3 regions of the Comamonas sp. Tr-654 genome follow, and region 3 is predicted to be linked to each of the others. Evidence: riboswitches for the same ligand, from Rfam matches in the RefSeq annotation. Region 3 holds a riboswitch; each other region holds the start of a gene.
What was found. A riboswitch is a leader RNA that binds a small molecule or an ion and turns the genes downstream of it on or off. The one in region 3 is predicted to bind cobalamin.
Positions count from the first base shown of each region.

Region 1 (7,640 bases), on a different contig from region 3:
CCTCGCTGCCGGCGCCTATTCAGGTTCCATCCGGTCACAAGGTCGCTTGGGAAACGGTAGGCAATGGCGACATCACCTACGAATGCCGGGACAAAGCCAATGCACCTGGTCAAACCGAATGGGTCTTTGTCGGCCCCGATGCGGTGTTGAAAGACCGCGCCGGCAAAACTGTGGGCCGCTACTACGGCCCTCCTGCAACCTGGGAAGCGAACGACGGCTCCAAGCTCACCGCCACCCAGCTAGCCGTCGCGCCATCTGGTGCCGGCAACCTACCATACCAATTGGTGAAGGCCAACCCAGCCATGGGTAGCGGCGCACTGGTAGACGTTAGCTACATCCAGCGCGTCGCACTCCAAGGGGGCACCGCTCCTACCGACAAGCCTTGCACCACAGCCACAAAGGGGCAAAAGACCATGGTCAAATACCAGGCCGATTACATCTTCTGGAAACCCACGATGTAAGGCTTTGCAGCGGCATGACTAGAATGATCGAAGGAGCCATCTCTATTTCCTTCTAAGCTTTTATTTGTGCCGCCTGCCGCCGCCCTCCAAGACGACGCTTTCGACCACACCGTTGCGCTGCAGGCCTGTGCGCAAGGTGATCGCGAAGCCCTGCGCGGCATCTATGAACATGAAGCACGCTACCTGCTGGGCGTAGCTCTCAGAATAGTTCGTGACCGCGCTGCGGCAGAGGATGTGCTTCACGACGCTTTTGTGTCCATCTGGGAGCGTGCATCAAGTTTTGACGCCAGCCGTGGGCCTGCCCGTGGATGGGTCTACAGCATAGTCAGGCATGCGGCCCTGAATCGTGTACGCGATGGCGCGCGCGAAACCGTGCTTGATGAACCTGCTACAGCGCAACTGGATGCACAGGCAGCTTTAGAGGTCTGGCAGGAAAGCGGCGATGAGCTTGCAAGGCAGGCGTCGCTTGGCCGTCTTGGGCATTGCCTTGACGGTTTGGAGCCAGCGCGCCGTGCCTGTTTGTTGCACGCCTATGTGGACGGCTGCAGCCACAGCGAGATTGCCGAGCGGTTGCAAGCGCCTCTGGGCACGGTCAAGGCCTGGATTCAGCGCGGACTGCGCGCACTGCGGGAATGCATGCAATGAGCAGCGAAACCCAACAGCAAACACCTCCAGATGACCTGCATACACAGGCCGGAGAGTATGTACTGGGCACACTCGATGCTGGTCAGCGTCGCACCATTGAAGCGCGCCTGCCGCACGAGTCCGCCCTTCGTGCAGCCGTGGACGAATGGGAGCAGCGCCTGTTGCCACTGACCTCGCTCGCCGAGCCAGTCGATCCTGGGGCGAGCCTATGGCAACGCATCGCCACAAGTATCACGCCGGTAAAGCGCACTCCCACTGAGCCGACCAGAATACGCTGGTGGCAATGGGACAGCCTCGCTCTGTGGCGTGGGTTGACGGGTACGGGTTTCGCCGCTGCTGCGGTACTGGCGACCGTCCTTGTGGCGCGCGAGGCCTCGCCCCCTGCTGCGCCACGCTACTTTGTGGTGCTCGCGGCACCTCAGAGCCAGTCTCCTGGCTGGCTAGTGCAAGCCCAGGTCGAGGGCAGACTCCGTCTGGTGCCACTAGGTACCGACAATATTCCTGCTGAGAAGTCCCTGCAATTCTGGACCAAGGCCGACGGCTGGAGCGCTCCAGTATCGCTTGGTCTGGTAAAGCCAGGCGAGGCCATAGAGGTTCCGGTCGACAAGCTCCCTCCCCTGCAGCCCAACCAGTTGTTCGAGCTGACGCTGGAACCCTATGGCGGCTCACCGATTGGGCGCCCCACAGGCCCTATCCAGTTCATCGGTCGAGCCGTCCAGATCTAAGATTTCGTTGGAGGGGAGCTTGAGGCGTTCCACCGCCCTGAGCTTTGCCAGGAATAGGCACCGCCGCTATGGAATTGACACGAGGCGCGAAGCCTAACGAAGTACGAAGGGCTTCCGGCGGCATTACGGCTTGGCGAGCCTGGTGCCCATTACATCCGAATCAAGTACGGCCCAAAAGGCAGCTGGCGAACCGGGAGTGACAATCTGCAGGGAACGCCTTGCCACTCCACGGCTGATTATTTGCTCATGCCGTCCTTGGACATTGAGTCTTTCGACATCGCATCCTTAGACATCTTGCCCTTGCCCATGTGATCCTTTGAAGATTTGTCTCCCTTGGTCATTGCGCCCTTGCCCATTTCTTTGTCCATGCTCATGGCGTCTTTGTGCTTGGAGTCCTTCCCCATGGCAGGCTTTTCCATTGCCATGTGATCCTTGCCCATGGAATCCTTGGTCATCGCATCGGCTGCAAATGCCGAGGCGGCGCTCAGTGCCAGACACATGGAGAGCGCGGTGGTAGTGAATGCGTGTTTCATGATGGTGCTTTACGCGGCGTGAGCCGCAGGGGAACAGGTGAAATAGGACATAGGTGTTGCGTCAGCTGCCGCCGAACCAGTTGTAGCCCTGATCTTCCCAGTAGCCTCGGTTGAAGGTGTTGCTCAAGAAGATGGCCTTTATGTGCTTCGGATTCTTGTAGCCAAGCTTGGTAGGCATTCGCAACTTCATGGGGAAGCCGTACTTGGGCGGCAATGGTTGGCCATCCCAGTCGAGTGCCAGCAGCGTCTGAGGATGCAGCGCCGTCGCCATGTCGATACTGGTGTAGTAGTCGTCGGCGCATTGGGCATGCGGAGTCGATTCATGGAGGTGCATGCCGCCTCAAAATTCCCGCCATGTCATTGATTTAGAAGACACATTTGCTTCAAGAGGTCGCAGGCAGTTTCAGGAAGGCGCACGTTTTGTGTGGGGGAAATTGTGGGGGATTTTTTTCCATTCCACTGAATCGTACTTACTACCGATGCTTCCCTTTGACCCTGCAGGAAGCCATGTCAACACTTGCTAGATTCGCTAAGAAGCAGACTCGCAGCGTGTCCAGCATGTAGCTGGAGACTTGGCTTCCAAGTTGCATGTCCACAACTTGGAGAGAAAAATGGTTGAACTGACAAGGACGGTTTCTGATTAGACTGCCAGGGCTTGGACCAGAAAGGGAGTTGTCACCCCCGGGATTGGCGATGGCCCTACCCTCAACTACGGCGAGTGCGAATAGCGAATCGACGTTCGAGCTGACGCGGGACCAACACGGACCCGACACAGTGCGATGGGCTTTTATGGCCATTCAGTTAAGCGCGATTACATCCGCAACCCATCAGCTCAAATCCAGATTCGGTTAGGCCAGAACAAAGCCGTTGCAGCTGAAACGATGCCCCCAGACTCCCAAGCGGATCCTCAGAAAGAGCGCTGGTAAGGTCAGAACTTGTACTGCAGTCCAGCGGTAATGCGGCGCGGAGCGCCCGGCATAACCCACATGCGGTTGTAAGCACTGTGGTAATACGTCTTGTTGAAGAGGTTGTCCACGTCCAGAGAAATCCGAAGCTGGCGATCAATGTTCCAGTAGCTGGTCAGCTTGAAGACCGTGTAGGCAGGCAAGTGTACGGTGCTGTCCATGTCCGCATCACGCTTTCCGACATGCGTGAAACCGCCTCCTATACCGACAAGACCGCCCTTGGCCGCCGCCATTTCATGCGTCACAAACGCGCTGACGCTGTTGCGAGCGAACTGGGTAATCAAAGGATCAGCATTGAGGTATGTGTAGCTCATGGCCACGCGCCAGCCCGCTGCAATGCGTCCCGCGACTTCAACTTCCAGCCCGCGGTTGCGCACCTTTCCTGGCAGCTCGACGAGATAGGGCTCGTTCTCCTCGTCCCACGTGGCCATGTGGCGCTTGCGTATATCGAACAGCGCGATGGTTGACCCCCATTGCTGGTCCGCGCTTTGCCATTTGGCGCCGGTCTCATACGCGGTGCCGCGTTCCGGGGGGATAGCGGCGCCAGTGTAGGTGGTCTGCGCCTGGGCACGGAACGTTTTGCCAGCACTCGCATAGAGCGACCACTGTGGCGTGGCCAGCCAAGTCAGGCCGAGTCGCGGGGATGTGGCATTAGGCTGCTGGTACGTCGTCGGTGCTCCGTCCACCGCGCGTTCAGTGATAGCGCCGCGGTAGCGGTCATGTCGCACGCCAGCCAACAGCTTCCACTGCGGAGTCAGGCTGATTTGGTCTTGCACGTAGATCGCCATGGTGCGGTCGCTGACATCACGATTGATGGCGCTGACGTTGAGCGGAGCCGACGGTTGGTTGCCATAGACCGGGTTGTAAATGTCGATCCCGTAGCCATAACGTGTACCACCCGCATGGGTCATCATGGTCTGATCTAGCGTAAAGCGGTTGAACTCGACGCCCGTCAGCAGCGTGTGCTCAAGCGAGCCTGTCTTGAAGCGACCCGTGAGATCCAGCTGCAGTGAGGTGTCTTGCGAGCCGAAATCGCGCGACACCTGACGACGGCAGGCCCAGCCCATGGTCTCCACCGATGAGCCGCAAGCACCGCCAGGAAACGGGAAGGCCTCCGATTCCAGTCCTTTCATCGTGTTGCGCTTGTATTGCAGGCCGGCACGCAGACTCCAATCTGCAGACAATGCATGGTCCAGCAAGAACTGGTGGGTCTGGTTCTGCATGGTGATGTCCCCGTCACTGGGCTCTCCAAAGAACCGCGAGATGGGCACCGCGCCGACCTGGCGATTCACCGTCAGCACGCCCCGATCCAGCGGCGCACGCTGCCGCAGAAATTCGCCGTCGTAGCGCAACTGCGTATCTGGGGTGAGCCTCCAGGTGAACGCTGGGGCAATCATCTCCCGGCGTATCCGCACGAAATTTCGGAAGCTGTCTTGCTCCTCCTTGACTACGTTGAGCCGGTACGCCATGGTGGCGGGCTCGCTAGCGTTGCCGTTGAGCGGTCCCGTCGTGTCCAACGCCATGCGTGTGGAACCATACGTACCGTAATAGGTCTCCAGCGAGTGGGCAGCCTTCCACAAGGGCTGCTTGGTCACCAGGTTCATGGTCCCACCGGGCTCGCTGTTGCCATACAGGGCGCCCATGGTGCCCTTCAGAAATTCGAAACGCTCCACGTTGGCGGTGTCGCGCGGTGCGTTGAAGCCTCGGTTACTCTGCATGCCGTTGCGCAGCAGGCTCATGCCCATGTCCTCATGGCCCACGAAGCCGCGCATGGCCACGTTGTCCCACATGCCACCAAAGTTGTTCTGGCGCGAGACTCCGGCCACGTAATCAAGAACATCATCGAGCCTTTGTGCGCCCAAGTCGTCCACTAGTTGACGGGTGACCACGCGCACAGCCTGGGGCACTTCTTGCAATGGCGTGTCGGTCTTGGTGGCGCCCTCGCTGTCCTGCGCGTGGTATTGGCCAGATTGCTGCCGCCCAACCACTTCGACCGTATCCAGGGTTGGTAACGCCCCCTCTGACTGCGCTATCGCCTTTGTGCTGGGCAAGCAGGCGGCCAGGCAGGCAAGGGCCACGATGGAATGTGATGTGCGCACCGATAGGCGCTTGGCGGTGATGGAGGTCATGCAGGAGTGCAAGAGGGATTGGAAAAGGTGCGACCAGTTGTGGCGCCTTTTGTCACTGTCGCTCGGCATGGGGCGTTGGAGCGTACTGGTGCTACTGCTGATGCAGTGCGCGATCTGCGGCCGCTATGCAGCGGGATGGCGAGCAGGCCTTGGGACAACATGAGGTGTGGCGCGTTCTGGAAACTGCCGGAAAAGTGGGCCGCAGCGAGCAGCAGTCCACGCAACGGCATCCCCGGCCTGTAGCGCATGGCGGGGTATCAGAAGCTGGCTGGCTGTTCACGTTCCGGGCACCCCGCCGGCAATGAAGATGGATGCTAGGCAGGTCTCCTGACTGGCATGTCTTCGCTGGCTCTACACCTTCCCGAACCGAAGTTCAGTGGCCTTTTGAAAGCTCGCTCAATGCCTACAGTTGCGGGGGCAGTTCCATTTCGATGCCGGGTGCACGGGTAGCACAGCCAGCTGGATTCCCTGATGCAGCGGTTCTTGCCACTGCACCTCCTCTCGGAGCCAAAGCGCAGTTAATGTAACCGATGAGCAATCGAGGTGATACAAGGCTCTTCCCTTTTGCGCCGTTGTTTTGTGCTCACCGGGATAACGGAGAAGCCTATGGGGACGGATTCAGCCCAAGCGTGCATCCAAATGGATCGAGCGGCATTGCGGCGTGAGCGCCGAGAACTTTCGAAATCGGACCTCGATGAGCTAAGCGTCCCGCTCACCTAGAGCTTCGATTACCGATCCTGCACCAAAGTACGCAACAGCTGCAAGAATAGTTGCTCTTTTTCTTAACTTCCTGATGAAGTGAAACTCCAAGTCTGCGCAGGGACTCAACTTATGTTGAGTTACCGTTCCTGCCCGCTTTACACATCCACAGTGCAGCCCATATCGGGTCCTTATTTCAACCGACCTTAGCTGGAGCGGATTGCCCACCTTTCGTGGTCGCACCACTTGCCGTCGATGCAAAGATAGCCAGGAGAGAAACCTTCTTTCAAAAAGCCCACGCGTCGCACCAAGGCTATGGATGCATGATTCATCGGTTGAATATTGGCCTCCAGCCTGTGCAGTCCGAGCTCTTCAAATGCATAGGAAACCGTGGCATGCAACGCACTTGTCATCAATCCGCGTCGCTGGAATTTCGACATCCCATAGTAGCTAAGGTACGCACTTTGAAATACTCCGCCTACTATTTCATTGATGTTGACAATGCCAACAACTTCCTTTGAGGTGTATTCCCGAACCACAAGGCCTACATTAGCCCCCGTCAAGCTACGCGAATACCAACTATCAAAGCCAGTTTGTTCGGTGAACGGCGCGACCCATGGGTGATGATATTGGTGGCTTTCTCGGTTGGCTGCTATCAGTTCGTTTGCATCAACACGGCTTACTCGGCAGAGTTCTATGGATTCCATAGGCGGCATCGTATTGAATAAAAATTCAGATTGCCTGGATCGCGCTGAAATCGCGAATTTGACTGCAAATGGTTGCTTCTGCTGGAACTGCTACTGTTGCTGAACGACCCATTGCGGTCGCTCGCGTCTCTGTTCCCAATGTCTGCCGCCGACATAAGCGGTCGTTCCCTGACGCCAGATCCTGTGCGTCACACGCGACAAGGCTGAGTCCCCCGCCAGCGGTCGTTCGCGTCGACCAACAAACGACCCAACACTGACCTTCGTCAGAGGAACTGAAGGCTAAACACCATTGAGTTTGCGGCCGCATGAGTGAGGTATGTGCAAAGGATAGGTCGCCCATTCCTTTTCGTCTCTATGACGAAGATGGCAGAAAGCACTATGGCTCCAAGCAAGATAGTGACGGCAAAACGGCCTGTGTAGCCATGCGATACAGTGAATACGATCACTGATGCCAGTCCAGCAATCCACCATGGTGATCTAAATAACCGGCGGACCATCTGAATTGGCAGCCATTGCCCTGCAAGGGTCTCAATGAATGGCATCACCACAACCCCGCCAATCAACTGAATGCCAAGAGAATACTTGGCCATTGAATTTGCAGCAGACGGCACTGGCCCTATGGCCCAAACCGTAAAAAGGACCCAGAGCATCTGCCCGAAAAACATGATGCCCGCCCCGCCAAGAATCAGCATCCATCGCGGAGCATTTAACAGGCGAATCGGTATTTCGTGACTCATCTACCAGTTAGTTGAGTAGCAATAAAGCAGTTGTAGCAC
Region 1 is NZ_VWWQ01000001.1:273-7,912, reverse strand. Features, by position in the region: gene F3J24_RS00040 (DUF3455 domain-containing protein) at 1-461, shown strand, start outside; gene F3J24_RS00035 (sigma-70 family RNA polymerase sigma factor) at 528-1,106, shown strand; gene F3J24_RS00030 (anti-sigma factor domain-containing protein) at 1,103-1,831, shown strand; gene F3J24_RS00025 (hypothetical protein) at 2,068-2,364, opposite strand; partial or broken gene F3J24_RS00020 (molybdopterin-dependent oxidoreductase) at 2,426-2,668, opposite strand; gene F3J24_RS00015 (TonB-dependent siderophore receptor) at 3,293-5,458, opposite strand; cobalamin riboswitch at 5,758-5,972, opposite strand; gene F3J24_RS00010 (GNAT family N-acetyltransferase) at 6,364-6,864, opposite strand; gene F3J24_RS00005 (type II CAAX prenyl endopeptidase Rce1 family protein) at 7,128-7,601, opposite strand.
Region 1: another riboswitch for cobalamin. It lies ahead of F3J24_RS00015 (TonB-dependent siderophore receptor); the one in region 3 lies ahead of F3J24_RS20655 (TonB-dependent receptor domain-containing protein).

Region 2 (7,640 bases), on a different contig from region 3:
TCAGGCTGCACAGTCACGGCAGCGGCCATACAGCGTGATTTCATGGCTGTCGACCAGAAATCCCGCTGGCGCCAAGCTCGCCAGATTGCCGGGGCAGGCATGCACATCGAACACCCGCTGGCAGACCGTGCATTGGAAGTGATGATGGTGGCCGTGCCCTGCCACCTCATACATGGGGGTGCGCTCTGGCAGGTGCACCTCATGAAGGAATCCCTCTTCGGCCATCGCCTTGAGTGCCCGGTACACGGTCGCAATGCCAAGCCCGGGTAAGGTTGCCTGCGCCAACTCCAGTACCTCCTGTGGCGCAAGCGGCCTGTCGGCCTCTGCCATGGCCTGCTCAATGGCCGCACGCTGCTTGGTGGATCGTTGCTTGGAGGTGTTCATCGTGACGAGGCGGAGTCAATAGCGACAGGAGGCAGTATTGTGCCGTGGCTCGATCCTAGAGGTACTTGAGCCAGGTAATGTCGCGCCGGCGCTGCTTGAGTGCAGCAAACCAGCGCACTGCGGGATACAGGGCCACGGCCAGCAACGCTGCGATCAACCACAGCCAAAGCAGGCTGCTCAGTCCAAACAACTGTCCCTGGTTGGCCCCCCAGAACGCCACTGCCGCCAGATACATGAACTTGAGCACGTAAAGGTGCAGCACATAAAAGAACATGGGGGCGGCCCCCAAAGTCGCCAGCATTTGCAGCCTAGTGCGGCCTGCGGCGTTCTCGAAGGCGTACAGCAGCAGCAGGCCGATACCGAGCGTCAACATCAGGAACAGCAGTGAAGGCGGATATTTGGTGACGTTGAACCAGGACATCAGTGTCTGCAGCGCACTCGCACCGGCCAGCCAGGGCGCATCGCCATAAACATTGAGCGTGCGCAGCAGCGCAAAACCCAACAGGCAGGCAATGCCTGCCCTCAGCAGATAGCGGCTGCGCTGCACCGAGTCACAGCCTTTGCCAAACCACGGGCCGATACCGTAGCCCAGAGCAATCACGCCGATCCAGGGAAGCAGAGGATAGGACGTGCGCAGTTGCACTCCCGCCAGCTCCAGCCAGCCACGGTCATGCAGGATCGCCCAGGGTATATGCATCACGTGGCCCGCAGGAAAATGCAGACCATCGAGCAGGTTGTGCCCGACAACCAGCACCAGTCCCAGCAGCAGCAAGGCCCTCCGCGGCAGCCAAACCAGCACCGACAGGGCCAGCATGGAGAGACCGATCGCCCAGATCACCTGCAGAAAGATCTTGGCGGGAGGAAATTGGAAGGTCCAGGCAAAGTTGACGACCGTCACCTCCAGCAGCACCAAGAACAGGCCGCGCCGCCACAGAAAGCCGGATGCGGTGCGCGCCTGAGTAGCCTCGGCATGCCGGCTGACATACAGGTACGCCCCCAGGCCCGTCAAAAACACGAATACCGGCGCACACAAATGGGCCAGCATGCGCGGGAAAAACAGGCCAGGCGGAGTGTCCGCCACGACCATGGGGTCGGGAACCTGCAGATGCAGATAAAAGGTTTCACGAACATGGTCGAGCAACATGAACAGCATGACGAGACCACGCAGCGCATCGATCGATTGCAGACGCCCAGCACTTGCTGGTGGAGAAGACAGAGAAGACAAGTTGTTTGCTTTATTGATATCGAATTATCAATATCATAACAACTCATACCCGGTGTCTGACACAGACATGCTCGATTTCACGTCCGCGTCCAGTGCGCACGCCAAGGACCCGGTCGACAGCCCGAGCCTTGGACATCCCTTTCAAGCTTCACATGAGACGCTGCATATGAATGGTCTGCCACAGTGGATCGTCTTCGCGCTCGATCACCGCAAAGCCCTGTCTTTGCCAGAACTCAAGAGCTCCTGGCAGGAATGGATGGGTGTGCAGATATAGCACTTGCACCTGCTGGGCCAGAGCATGGCGCATCAGCACATCCAGCATCGCCTGCCCCAGACCTGAGCGTCGGAATTGCGGAGCGACAAACAGGCGCACGACCTCGACCACCTTCAGCGGTCCGAAATCCAGTTGCGCAAATCTGCCGTCATAGTCCCGGCAGGCCATCGTGGCCTGCACTCTTTGGTCAGCATCGAGAGCCGCCAGCATGCAGCCGCTACCCGCTAGATAGGTCTCTTCAAAATGGCGAAGATCCTCGGGAATTTCCAGTGAAGCGATGCGCCCGCCGAACATGGAAACACGTGCGCTTTGCACAAAACTGTGAACCTGATGCAATTCACGAACGCGCTGGATGAAAATGTCTTGCAAGCGGGGCATGGAGAGGCAATCCGGGCTCATTCGTCGTCTTGGCTTGGGACTGTTGCTACAAAATCAGCTACATTACCGCAACTTTGGTTTCGCAAGAACATGCGTGCGCAGCGGCGAATGCATGAGGGAATCCAGGGGTCAGGCACCTTCGGGGCCGGCCCGTGAAATGGAACTGCCCCCGCAACTGTAGGCAATGAGCCAGCCATCACACAGCCACTGAACATCTGTTTGGGAAGGCGATGAGCCAGCGATGATTTGCCAGTCAGGAGACCTGCCAGAGCACCAACCATTCATTGCCGGCGGGGTGTCCGGGAAGTGAGCATTTCATCGCTCCGGTAACCTGCTGCCACTCAAGGCAAAGTTCAGGCGCGTGTCCTGCTATGTCTTCCAAGGTGCTTTTCGCCACTTCTGGAAAGATATTCCGATGCTGCTTCGAAGCCTTGCCAGCACTGCCCTGCTCGCTACCGCATTTTCCGCTCATGCAACCGACTTTCCCGTGCAGCTGCAAAACTGCGGCTACACCCTCACTCTCGACAAGGCGCCCACCTCGGTGGTCACCATAGGTCAGGCCGGCACCGAAATGCTTTATGCACTTGGCCTGGGCGACAAGGTCGTCGGGACAGCGCTCTGGTTCAACCCGGTACAGCCCCGCTTCAAGGCCGTCAACGACAAGGTGCCACGCCTGTCCGACAACATTCCCAGCTTCGAGTCGGTCCTCGGCAAGCGCCCCGCCTTGGTGGTTTCGCAGTTTGAATGGATGGTGGGCAAGGATGGCGTGGTGGGCACGCGCGAGCAATTCCATGATCTGCGCATCGCCACCTATGCCATGCCTGCCGACTGCGAAGGCAAGAACAATCTCATGGGCTCCGACGGCACGCGTACTGCCAGCTACGACGTGAAAGCGCTGTACAAAGGCATTCGCCAGCTGGCCCAGGCTTTTGATGTCGAGGCACGCGGCGAAAGCCTGGTCAAAGAGCTGAGCGATCGCCAGACCCAGGCCGTGGCCAAGGTCAAGTCCTCCGGGCTCCAGAACCTGTCTGCCGCACTGTGGTTCTCCAGCGCAGACCTGGCCGCCGACCCCTATATGGCCGGCAAGAATGGCGTGGCCGGCTACATGATGCAAGCTCTGGGCTTGCGCAACGTCATCACATCCGCAGAGGAATGGCCCACCGTGGGCTGGGAGACGATTGCCAAGGCCAATCCCTCGATTTTGATCATTGCGCGCATGGATCGCCGCCGCTTCCCTGCAGACGACTACCAGAAAAAGCTGGACTTCCTCAAGAAGGATCCCGTCACCCAGCACATGGATGCCGTCAAGAACGGCCGCATCGTGATCGTTGACGCCGATGCCCTGCAAGGCTCCATCCGCCAGGTGGACGGCATGGAGCAGATTGCCAATGCGGTGCTGAAGATCGAAGGCCTCTCCAAATAAGCCAGGCATCAACGAAGTCCGCATGCCGGCGCACCTTGCCCCGGCCGCTGAGCCATGAATACCTACACGCAGAGCCTTTCCAGACCGCATCTACCGACCGGCCGGTTGCTGCGCGCCGCCGTGCTTGGGGCCGCAGCAGCGGCCTTGCTGCTGCTGACCGTCGTGTCCGGCATAGCGATTGGCGAGACCGATATCTCCGCGCGCATCGTGTACCAGGTGCTCGCAAATCAAATGCTGGGAACCAGCTACGTCATAGACCCCATCAATGCGGGCATTGTCTGGAATTACCGCCTGAGCAGAGCCCTGGTCGCCGCCAGCTGCGGGGCCGGGCTGGCCGTCTCCGGCGTGGTTCTGCAGTCCCTGCTGCGCAACGCCTTGGCCGAGCCCTACCTGCTGGGCATTTCAGCAGGTGCTTCCACGGGGGCCGTGCTGGTTTCGGTCGCCGGCCTGGGTGCGGGCTTGGTATCGATGAGCACCGGGGCTTTCCTCGGAGCGGTTTGCGCATTTGCCCTGGTGGCCTTGCTAGCCCATGCCGCTGGCAATGGCGGCCTGCGTAACGGCGGGCAAATCGTGCTGGCCGGCATTGCGGGCTCGCAGCTGTTCAATGCGCTGACATCGTTAATCATCACCAAGTCCGGCAGTGCCGAGCAGGCGCGCGGCATCATGTTCTGGCTGCTCGGCAATCTGAGCGGCGTGCGCTGGCCCGATACGGTTTTGACGGCAACGGTGGCCATGGCAGGAGTGCTGGTGTGTCTGATGCATGCCCGCTCTCTGGATGCGTTCACCTTCGGCAGCGAATCGGCCGCGGCGCTGGGAGTGCCCGTGCGCCGCGTGCAGCTGACCCTGCTGCTGTCAGCTGCCTTGATGACAGCCGTCATGGTTTCCGTGGTCGGAGCGATTGGCTTCGTGGGCTTGGTGATTCCTCATGCGGCCCGTCTGCTGGTTGGCGTGCGCCATGGGCGCCTGATCCCGGCCAGCGCCTTGATCGGAGCCATCTTCCTGATTGCCGCCGATGTGGTTTCACGCACCTTGATCAAGGGACAGGTTCTGCCCATTGGCGTCATCACCGCCCTGGTTGGCGCGCCGGTGTTTGCCGGCATTTTGCTCAGAGGCCGAAGAGGTCATGCATGACGCCTGACGCCCTCACCAAGCCGGACATGGTCGCGCTTGAAGCATGCGATATCAGCTGGAAGACGCGTGGCACAGCCATTGTCCAGCAGGTTTGCCTGCAAGTGCATCCGGGCGAAATGCTGGGACTCATAGGGCCGAACGGCTCGGGCAAATCGAGCCTGCTGCGATTGCTATCCGGTGTGCTCAAGCCCAGCTCGGGCGAGGTGCTGCTGGGGGGACAGGCACTGCGGCGTCTGCCAAGGCGTGCCGTGGCGCGCCAGCTGGCCTTGGTGGCGCAGGACGCCGACACCCTCGATGCCATCACCGTGGCCGAGGCCGTGGAGCTAGGGCGAACGCCCTGGCTGTCTGCGCTGGCTCCTTTGTCAACCGCCGACCAGAGCATCGTCCAAGATGCGCTGCGCGATGTCGGCCTGATATCCAAAGCAGGCAGCCGCTGGAACACCTTGTCGGGCGGCGAGCGCCAGAGAGCACATATTGCACGGGCTCTGGCGCAACAGCCCCAGTTGATGCTGCTCGACGAACCCTGCAACCACCTCGATATCCACCAACAGCTGTCGCTGATGCAGCTGATCCGGGAGCTTCCCATTACCAAGGTAGTCGCGCTGCACGACCTCAACCAAGCCATGGCCTGCGACCGTCTGGCTGTCATGCATCAGGGCCACCTGGTCCAGCTGGGCAAGCCCCTGGAGGTGCTGAATCCGGATTTGCTGCAGCAAGTCTTTCAGGTTCAGGTGCGCGCCTTGCTGGATCCGGAAGACGGCAGCCACGTGCTGCGCTTTCAAGCGATGGCCAGTCATTAAAACCGAAAGTTCCTCATGTCTGCTCCCAGTTCCATCCGTCTTGCTGCCTTGCTTGCCTGCAGTTTGTCAGGGCATTTCGCCGCAGCAGAAACCGTCGAAATCAAGATGCTCAACCGAGGCCCTCACGCAGCCATGGCGTACGAGCCCGAGTTCGTCAGGATCGCAGCGGGCGACAGCGTCAAATTCCTCGCGACCAGCAGCGGGCACGATGCGGTATCCATCCCGGGGATGGCGCCGGCAGGCGCAACGCCCTTCAGAGGCAAGACCAATCAGGAAATCACGGTCACCATGACCGAGCCAGGTCTTTACGGGGTCAAGTGCCAGCCCCACTATGCAATGGGCATGGTGATGCTGATCCAGGTCGGTGACAGCCCCTTGCCCCAGCTATCCATACCGGATGATGTGCCTGAACAGGCAAGGCAGCGCTTCCAGGAAATCGCTGCACGCGCCCAGACCGCCGCTCGAGCATCCAGAGAGCCACACCATGGCCAATGAAATCCGGCCCATCGGGCCTGCTGCCGCCACTGAAAAGATCCATCCGATGAGAGTCCGTGCTTTCCGTCTTTCTGCACTGAGCGCCGTTATGCTATGCACCAGTGGTGGCGCTGTTGCCGGAGCGCAAGATGACGCCAAAGGCTTTGTCGAGGGCGCTGCGCTCCATATGCAAAACCGCATGCTGCTTGAACAGCTCGACTACCAGAAAGGAAGCAGCTTTCGTGCGGCCAGCGGACAAAGAGGTCAGACACTGGCCCGAGAATCGGCTTACGGCCTGATGCTCAATTACGAATCGGGCTACACGCAGGGCGTTCTCGGCCTGGGACTCGATGCACATGCCTATGGCGCCATCAATCTGGGGACGCAGGCCGGGCATGCACGGGCAACGCCTCGCTATGTGGCCAAGGATGGGCAAGAGATTGCGGATAGCTTTGGTCGTGCCGGCGCTGCACTGAAAGCTCGAATCTCTTCCACGGAACTGAAAGTGGGCGAAATGCGGACCAAGACGCCGATCTTCAGTTCATCCGATACACGATTGCTGCCGGAAAGCAATCGAGGCTGGCAAGTCATCAGCAGAGACATTCCCACACTCACGCTGCAGGCCGGGCGATTTACCGGCTGGGCCGACCGCAATGCGCGCAAGAACGGTGCCGACTTGCTGGGCAACTATTCGGGCGTAACCAGCGGCTCCTTCAGCTTTGTAGGTGCAGCATGGGACACTCCCGTTCCACATCTGACGCTGAGCAGCTACTACGGACAATACGCGGATAACTGGAACACCGCGTACCTGGGAAGTTTCTACAAGCTTTCTCTGTCAGACAAGCATGCGCTGTCGTTCAATCTGCACCTCTATCGCAGCACCGATACCGGCAGGGCCAGGTCTGGCGAGATTGACACCACCACCTGGAGCCTGATGAGCAGCTACGTCGCAGGCGCTCACAGATTCGGCATCGGCTATCAGAAGGTCAACGGAAACAATCCGTTTGACTATGTGAACCGTGGCTCCATCTGGTTGGAGAACGCCATGCAGCTGTCCGACTTCAACGGCCCGCGCGAAGCGTCCTGGCAACTCAAATACGATGTAGACCTGAGCTCCATCGCCACCTCGGGGTTGAGCGCGGGTATTGCCTACACCAGAGGCTCCGGAATCGACAACAGCCGTCTCAATGCCGTGTATGCCAGCTACCTCGGCTATTCGGGAACCCAGGGCAAGCACTGGGAACGCGACCTTCTGCTCAGATACACGGTGCAGCAGGGGGCGGCGAAGCATCTGAATTTGCAGCTGCGCTACGGCGTGCATCGCACCAACAAGGCCCAGGGCGAGGCCAATATGAATCAGCTTCGACTGCAGGCGGAATTGCCTTTCAAGATCCTGTAGACCTGGGCAAGTCCGGCAATCCAGCGATTCATTGTGACTGCGTTTTCGGGCAAGCAAAAAGCCCCGGCACTGAGGCCGAGGCTTTGGAATTGGCGCCAGGGGTCAAGCCATCTTTCAGTGCTACAACCAGAACCCAGCGCTACGCATCTTGC
Region 2 is NZ_VWWQ01000001.1:1,063,210-1,070,849, forward strand. Features, by position in the region: gene F3J24_RS04865 (Fur family transcriptional regulator) at 1-384, opposite strand; gene F3J24_RS04870 (DUF1624 domain-containing protein) at 440-1,609, opposite strand; gene F3J24_RS04875 (GNAT family N-acetyltransferase) at 1,758-2,261, opposite strand; cobalamin riboswitch at 2,320-2,546, shown strand; gene F3J24_RS04880 (ABC transporter substrate-binding protein) at 2,677-3,684, shown strand; gene F3J24_RS04885 (iron ABC transporter permease) at 3,739-4,815, shown strand; gene F3J24_RS04890 (ABC transporter ATP-binding protein) at 4,812-5,615, shown strand; gene F3J24_RS04895 (pseudoazurin) at 5,631-6,110, shown strand; gene F3J24_RS04900 (OprD family outer membrane porin) at 6,100-7,488, shown strand.
Region 2: another riboswitch for cobalamin. It lies ahead of F3J24_RS04880 (ABC transporter substrate-binding protein); the one in region 3 lies ahead of F3J24_RS20655 (TonB-dependent receptor domain-containing protein).

Region 3 (7,640 bases):
CGCAAGAGCGGTGTCGGCAGCCTGCAGACGTACCAGCTCCTCGGCAATGGCTCGTCGCCGGGACTGGATCAGTGCCAGGACGGCTGCAGCGCCCGCGGCGGTGTCGATGGCGCGTAGTGGCTGAAGCGCAGCCAGGCGAAATCCCAGTGCCAACGCCTGGCGAATCCATTGCACGCGTTGCACATCCTCAGGGCCATAGCTGCGGTAGCTGCCCCTGCGTGTCACCGTGCCGAGCAAACCGTGGGCCTCGTAGAGTCGGAGAGCCTTGGGTGTGCAGCCTGTGAGTGCCGCGAGCTCACCGATGCGCATAACTGACTTCCGGGTACTTCCAGGAATGGCGGGTGCCTGCGCAAACGGCTGAGAGCTGAGGTGGCTTGCGTGTCTGAAGTCGCTTGGGCATGTTGCGGGTGCAGGTGCGTCGAGCCGGGCTTTGTCGGGGCATCGATTTCAGGGAGTGGCACCTGGAGCCTGGTGCAGTCAGCGCAAACCAAGGTCTGCTGCCGGAATGGCATCAGGCTATAGGGCAAGAAAAAGGCCCGCAATGCGGGCCAATCATCAATCCAGATTGCAAGTTGTTGATGCCTGACGTGACTATGTCTGATTTTCTAGGCCACGTTCATGGCTGTAGGCCAACTACATCAACAGCTTGTCGGTAAAGGTGTCTGCAAATGCCACCGGCTCGTCATCCTGAACCGGGGGTTCAGGTGGGCAAGAGCAACCTATCGTTGGGTTCATCTGACGCGAGACGATCACGCTCAATAGGTGATTTATCAAGCCCATGCTCGTTGAGCATTGGTTCAAGGAAATATAAAAACCGGCAGATTTGCAGACGGTTTTATTCTAGCGGGTATTGGCAGCCGTGGGCAGCTCATGACTGCTTTGTCGCCGAGGTTAACTGATCAAAGCAGCCTGGCGTCAGCATCCAGAGCCTGATCGAGCCTAAGCACCAGTTGCTCTGCCAGCTCCTGCTGACGCTGCAATTCGGCCTGGGCGGCGGCACTGACTTCGGAGGCCGCGCTTTGCTCCTGAGCGAGTGCCTGCATTTCAGCCTGGGCGTTGGCCATGTGGGCTTGCTGCGCATCGCGGTCGAGCACATCGAAAGCCATGTTGAGGGCTGCCAGCACTGCCACCCGCTCGCGTGAGCGAACCTTGCCGCTGTCGCGGATGCGGGTCATCGCCTCGTCCACGCGGCGAACGGCTTCCTGCACACGTTCTTCTTGACCATCGGGGCAGGTCAGCACGTAGCTTTGCTGCATGATTTGCACATCGATCTGCTTCATGGGCGTCAGTGGCGGGTCTGGTGATGGGGGTGACGGCTGTCACTCTCCCTGGTTGGCGGGCAGGCGTTCGATCAATGCATCGACGCGCGCACGTGCTGCCTGCAGGCGCAGACGCAGCAAATCGCGCTCTTGCGTCAGAGCGATGACCTGATCGGTGAGCAGGGTGTTGGTGCGCTGCAGTTCCTCGTGGCGCACCAGCAGACGCTCTACGCGCTCGGCAATGAGATCAAGAGAGGGCTGGGTGGTCATAGACTCTGCCATTGTAGGTCTTGCAGTCCGTGGGTGAGTATAAATGTGCAGGCAAATTCGCAGTTTGCGCCAGAGCACGGCCTGCTTGACTGTCGTAGTCGGGAAACTGCAATAGTTCTCTCAAAATCGTAGCGTGCTGCGCAAGTTCTGTGTGCCTCAAACGCAGGTTTAAGGTAAAAAATCGTCACCTGAACCGCGCAAGGCTACTTCGAATGAAGGATTTGCGCCGCGTAGCGCTCATTACAATGGGCGCCTGTTGGTGCTCGAGGCTGCTTTTCTGTGGTCTCAGTTCAACGGGAAGCAGGGAGGGGCTGGCCAGATGCACTGGCTCTCCGAACCTGCGCTGCCCCCGCAACGGTCGGCGAATGGAATGCTGCGGCATTCCGCCTTTTTCCCCATGGCCACTGGCGCTGCGCGCTGGGAAGGCCGGCAAGAGGATGATTCGCCTAGCCCGGATACCGGCCAACATGGGTTGCCTGCATTGTGTGCAGGTATGTTTGCTCAATGTCGGCGGGTAGGCTGGCATGGGCGTATTCAAGTGTGCTTTCCATGAGTCCGCAATCTTCGTCCCTGCGCCTGGCGCGGGTGGCTTCGCGCGCACGCGCCTCTTTTGTTCTTCGTCCCACCTTCCTGGCATCTGCGTTGGCCATGGCGTTTGCCGCACAGGCTCAGTCAGCTGCGCAGGCCGATGCGGTGCAGATGAAAGAAACCGTGGTCACCGCCAATCGCATCGAGCAGCCTTTGTCGGATCTGGTGGCCGATATGTCGGTGGTGGGCCGTGAAACGATTGAAACTGCGGGGGCCGTGGGTGTGGCCGATGTGCTCTCGCGTCTGCCGGGTGTGCAGATGGTGCGCAACGGCGGCGCCGGCTCGACCACCAGCGTTTATCTGCGCGGTGCCGACACGCGTTTCACTGCTGTCTATATCGATGGCGTGCGCGTGGACTCGCAGTCCACGGGCGGTGCCTCCTGGCAGGATATTCCGCTGGAAGCGATCGACCGTATTGAAGTGTTGCGAGGCCCGGCGGCGGCTGTTTATGGCTCGGACGCCATCGGCGGCGTGGTGCAGATCTTCACCAAAAAGGGCGAGGGCAAAGCCAAGCCCTATGTGGGCCTGGGCTGGGGCAGTCGTGGCACGGTGAAGGCTCAGGCCGGCGTCAGCGGCGGTGCCAGCGGCTGGGACTACAGCCTGGGTGTTTCACATGCCAGCAGCAACGGCTTCAATGCCAAGACCTCTGCAGGCTTCAATCCCGATGCCGATGGCTATCGCAGCAACGCCTTCAACGGCCGTGTCGGCTACCAGATCAACAGCAATCAACGTGTTGAGGCCACGGCTCTGACCAGCTACATGAATGCGGGTTATGACGCCACCGTCTCCAAGACCAGCCCCATGGCCGACGACCGCAGCATCTACAAGATGAATGCGGTAGGCCTGAACTGGCTGGCCAAGTGGAGCGACGTCTACAGCACGCGCCTTCAGTACACGCAGTCACGCGATTTCTACCAGACCAAGCCCAGTGTCTATGAAACCGACACACGTTTGCACAGCTATCTGTTCCAGAACGAGTGGCGGCTGGGAGCGCAGACCGTGACGGCCGCGCTGGAACGCCGTGAAGACAAGCTGGTCAACAACGGCCTGGATATTGGCAGCCGCAATCGCTCCCAGAACGCACTGGCGCTGGGTTATGGCCTGCATGCGGGCAAGCACACGCTGCAGCTCAACGCCCGCCATGACCGCGACAGCGAGTTCGGCGGCCACACCACGGGCAGTGCTGCGTATGGCTATGAGTTCATGCCCAACTGGCGCGCAACCGCATCGGCCGGCACTGCCTTTCGCGCACCTACGCTCTATCAGCGCTTCAGCCAATATGGCGATGCCAGCCTGTCGCCCGAAAAAGGCCGCAATGTGGAGCTGGGCCTGAAATGGGGCAAGGGCAGCGACAGCTTCTCGGCCACGCTTTATCGCAACAATGTCTCCAATCTCATCAACTATGTGGGTGGGACAGGCTCCTGTGCGGGCAATACCGGCCAATACGGCGGCTGCTATGCCAACGTGGCCAAGGCCCATTACGAAGGCATCACCCTGGCCGCCACCACCCGCTTGGGCATGGTGAACCTGCAAGGTTCGGTGGACTTCCAGGATCCGCGCGATACCGATAAGGATCTGCAACTGGCGCGCCGCTCCAAGCGCTACGCCAATCTGTCTGCCGACACCACGCTGGCCGGCTGGAGGCTGGGCGCCGAAATGCAGGCTGCCGGAAAGCGCTTTGACGATGCTGCCAACAAGACCGTGCTGGGCGGCTACACGCTCTGGAATCTGAGTGCACAAAAGCAGCTGACACCTGAATGGAGCCTGGTGGCGCGCATCAACAATCTGGCTGACAGGCGCTATGAGCTGGCCCGAACCTATGCCACCGAAGGCCGCAGCGGCTATATCGGGGTGAAGTGGGAAGCCAGGTAAGCGGCCATGACAGTCACCGCAATGCATGAAACAGGTTCGGGCGTGCGCTGCCCCGCACTGCTGATCAGTGCTCCGGCCTCCGGCCAGGGCAAGACCACCGTCACGGCAGCCCTGGCTCGCCTGCATGCGCGCCAGGGACGCAAGGTGCGCGTGTTCAAGTGCGGGCCGGATTTTCTGGACCCTTACTGGCACGAACTGGCCAGTGGTTCGCCTGTGCATTCGGTGGATTTGTGGATGACGGGCGAGGCGGATGTGCGCCAGCGCCTGCATGAGGCGGCCCAGGAGGCCGATCTGATTCTTGTCGAAGGCGTGATGGGTCTTTTCGACGGCAACTTCAGCGCGGGCGATCTGGCGCAGCTGCTGGGTCTGCCCGTGTTGGCCGTGGTCGATGCCTCGGCCATGGCGGGCACTTTCGGGGCGCTGGCCTACGGCTTGCAGCATTACCAGGCTGGCCTGCGCTGGGCCGGCATGCTGGCCAACCGGGTGGCCACGGCGCATCATGCGGATCTGCTCAGGCAAGGCCTGCGCGACCAGTCTATGTGGCTCGGGGCCATGCCCGGGGTGCAACTGGGCGATGCGGCAGTCAAGGCAAGGTTTGCGGCGCTGCTGCCCGAGCGCCATCTGGGCCTGATCGCCGCCCACGAGCTTGGTGATGCCTTGCAGCGTCTGGATGCTGCAGCCGATGCCCTGGCCCAGACGCCGCTGGGGCAGAGGGCCTGGGTTTCGGATGACGGCCAGCCCAGCTGGCAGGATTGGTGCGTGGACTTTGCCGCGCCCGACACCGACGCGGCTCAGCCCTGCCTGGAGCCCTGGCTGAGCGGCCGTCGCGTTGCCATTGCGCGCGATGCGGCGTTTTCCTTCATTTACCCCGCCAATCTGGACTGCCTGCGTGCCATGGGGGCAGAGCTATGCTTTTTCTCGCCGCTGGCTGGCGATGCGCTGCCGCCCTGCGATGCGATCTGGCTGCCCGGCGGTTATCCGGAGCTGCATGCCCGGGCCCTGCATGAGAACCGGCAGTTGCGCGACGGTATTGCCCAGCATATGGCGCAGGGCAAGCCGGTCTGGGCCGAGTGCGGCGGCATGCTGGCTCTGTGCGATGGTGTGACCGCCCTGGACGGCAGCACCCAGTCCATGTGGGGGCTGCTGCCCGGTCAGGTCGTCATGCAGAGTCGTCTCGGCGGTCTGGGCATGCAGCAACTGGCCCTCGATGCAGGCCTGTTGCGCGGCCATACCTTTCACTACACAAGACTGGAGACAGCCATGCCGGTGCTCACGCGCAGCAGTCGCCCCGGCGCGGCCGTGCAGGCCGACCGTGGTGAGGCGCTGTATCAGCATGGCAGTGTGCAGGCCAGTTACTTTCACGCCTGGTTTCCGTCCTGCCCGTCGGCTGTGGCGGCGCTTTTTGGCGCAACAATCGAAGGCTGAGCCTTTAGTCCATCACCATGAGCCCTGCAAGCACAGTCTCCTTCGTCATGCCGCGTACCCAGCTCATACTGGGCGGGCAGAAAAGCGGTAAATCCCGTCGCGCAGAGCTGCTGGCGCGCCAGTGGCTGCAGGCGGATGCCGGACATCAGGCTGTGCTGGTGGCTACCGGCCAGGCCTGGGATGCGGAAATGAGCGAGCGCATTGCGCGCCACCAGCGTGACCGCGCGGAGCGCGTGCCCGGCATGCTGACCATAGAGGAGCCGCGCGAGCTCGCCCAGGTGCTGGCCCGTCACAGCAGCCCGCAGCGCCTGCTGGTGATTGATTGCCTGACCTTGTGGTTGACGAACTGGCTGATGCCGGTGCAGTCTGAGGACTTAGAGGAACATCAGCCTCAATCCGATGACTGGCAAGCGCAGCTAGCTCTCTTTTTGAAAGCGCTGGATGAAGCCGCCGGCCCCGTCATTCTGGTGGGTAACGAAATTGGCTTGGGCGTGATTCCCATGGGCCGCGAAGTGCGCGCCTTTGTCGATGCGCTGGGCTTGCTCAATCAGCAGGCGGCTGCGCATTGCGAAAGCGTCACGCTGATGTGTGCTGGCTTGCCGCTGGCGCTGAAAGGGCCGCAGGCATGAAAGCGATCACCCAACGCCTGATGGCCTGTGTTGCGGCAGGCCTGCTGCTTGTATGTGTCCTGCCTGCGGTGGCGCAACCCGTGCAGATTTCCGATGCGCGCGGCGTCCAGGTGCAGCTGGCCAAGCCGCCGCAGCGCATCGTCAGCCTGCTGCCGTCGCTGACCGAGAGCTTGTGCGCGCTGGGCGGCTGCGAGCGTCTGGTGGGGGTGGACCGCTATTCCAACTGGCCGGCCCATGTGAAGACCTTGCCCGTGGTGGGCGGCGGGCTGGATCCGAATATCGAGAGCATTGTGGCTCTCAAGCCCGATCTGGTGCTGGTCTCCATGGCTTCACGCGCCGTGGCGCGCATGGAGGCGCTGGGCCTCAAAGTGGTGGCGCTGGAGCCGCGCACCCACGAGGAAGCGCGCACCGTGATGCAGAAGCTGGGCCAGCTGCTGGCCTTGCCGCCAGCCCAGGGCGCAGACCGCGTCTGGGCCGGAATCGAAGCCGACCTGAACAAGGCCGCGGCCAGCGTGCCCGATGCCATGCGCGGTCAGCGTGTGTACTTTGAAGCCAGCCGTGGCCCCTATGCCGCCGGTGAAAAGTCCTTTATCGGGCAGACATTGGCGCGGCTGCAGCTGCGTAATGTGATCGACGCCCGGCAAGGACCGTTTCCGCGCCTGAACCCCGAATATGTGGTCAAGCTGGACCCGGACATTCTGATGGCCGGCGAGCGGTCCTGGAAAACCGGTGTGCCCGAATACCCGGGCTGGGCCCAGATGCGGGCGGTGAAGCAGGGCGCGATCTGCGCCTTCACGCCCGAGCAGTCTGACATTCTGGTGCGCCCCGGTCCACGCATGGCAGAGGGGGCGCAAATCATCGTCCAGTGTCTGCAACGTCTGGCGGCGAGGCAGGGCAAGAGCCCATGAAGGCCTGCATCTCCAGTCATCACCGCAGGGGGCAGCGCGGGCTTGCCGCTGTCTGGCTGCTGCTGTGGCTGGCGCTGGCTGCGGCTTTGCTGGCGCTGTTGGGCGCGGGTATTGGCAGCACCGGGTTCGAGAGCGTGCTGCATGCCCGGCATGATCCGCTGGCCTGGCAGATCGTGATGGACATTCGCCTGCCGCGTACTGCGGCGGCCTTGCTGGCCGGAGGGCTGCTGGGGTTGGCTGGAGCCGTGGCGCAGGGCGTGTTTCGCAACCCGCTGGCCGATCCTTACTTGCTGGGCAGTGCCTCGGGGGCATCGCTGGGGGTGGCGCTGGCCATGGCTGCCCTGGGTGTCTCGCCCTTCGCTCTGGCCGGCCTGGCCCGCTGGGGCGTGACGGGGGCGGCTTTTGCCGGTGCCGTGCTTGCCGTGGTGCTGACCCTGGTGCTGGCCAAGGGCGTGCAGAACACCATGCGTCTGCTGCTGGCCGGTGTGGTGGTGGGCGTGGTGCTGGGCGCCGCCGCATCGCTGGTGCTGTTGATGAACCCCGACATCATGCAGGCCATGCAGTCCTTCATGCTGGGCAGCACGGCCTTTGCGGGCTGGAATGCCTGTGGTCTCATGCTTTGGGTGCTGCTGCCCGCGCTGCTGCTGGCCTGCTGCCTGAGCCGCGTGCTCGACGGGCTGGCACTCGGT
Region 3 is NZ_VWWQ01000007.1:172,190-179,829, reverse strand. Features, by position in the region: gene F3J24_RS20670 (MerR family transcriptional regulator) at 1-309, opposite strand, end outside; gene F3J24_RS20665 (cell division protein ZapA) at 900-1,280, opposite strand; gene F3J24_RS20660 (hypothetical protein) at 1,320-1,529, opposite strand; cobalamin riboswitch at 1,770-2,011, shown strand; gene F3J24_RS20655 (TonB-dependent receptor domain-containing protein) at 2,079-3,989, shown strand; gene F3J24_RS20650 (cobyrinate a,c-diamide synthase) at 3,996-5,414, shown strand; gene F3J24_RS20645 (bifunctional adenosylcobinamide kinase/adenosylcobinamide-phosphate guanylyltransferase) at 5,462-6,043, shown strand; gene F3J24_RS20640 (ABC transporter substrate-binding protein) at 6,040-6,951, shown strand; gene F3J24_RS20635 (iron ABC transporter permease) at 6,948-7,640, shown strand, end outside.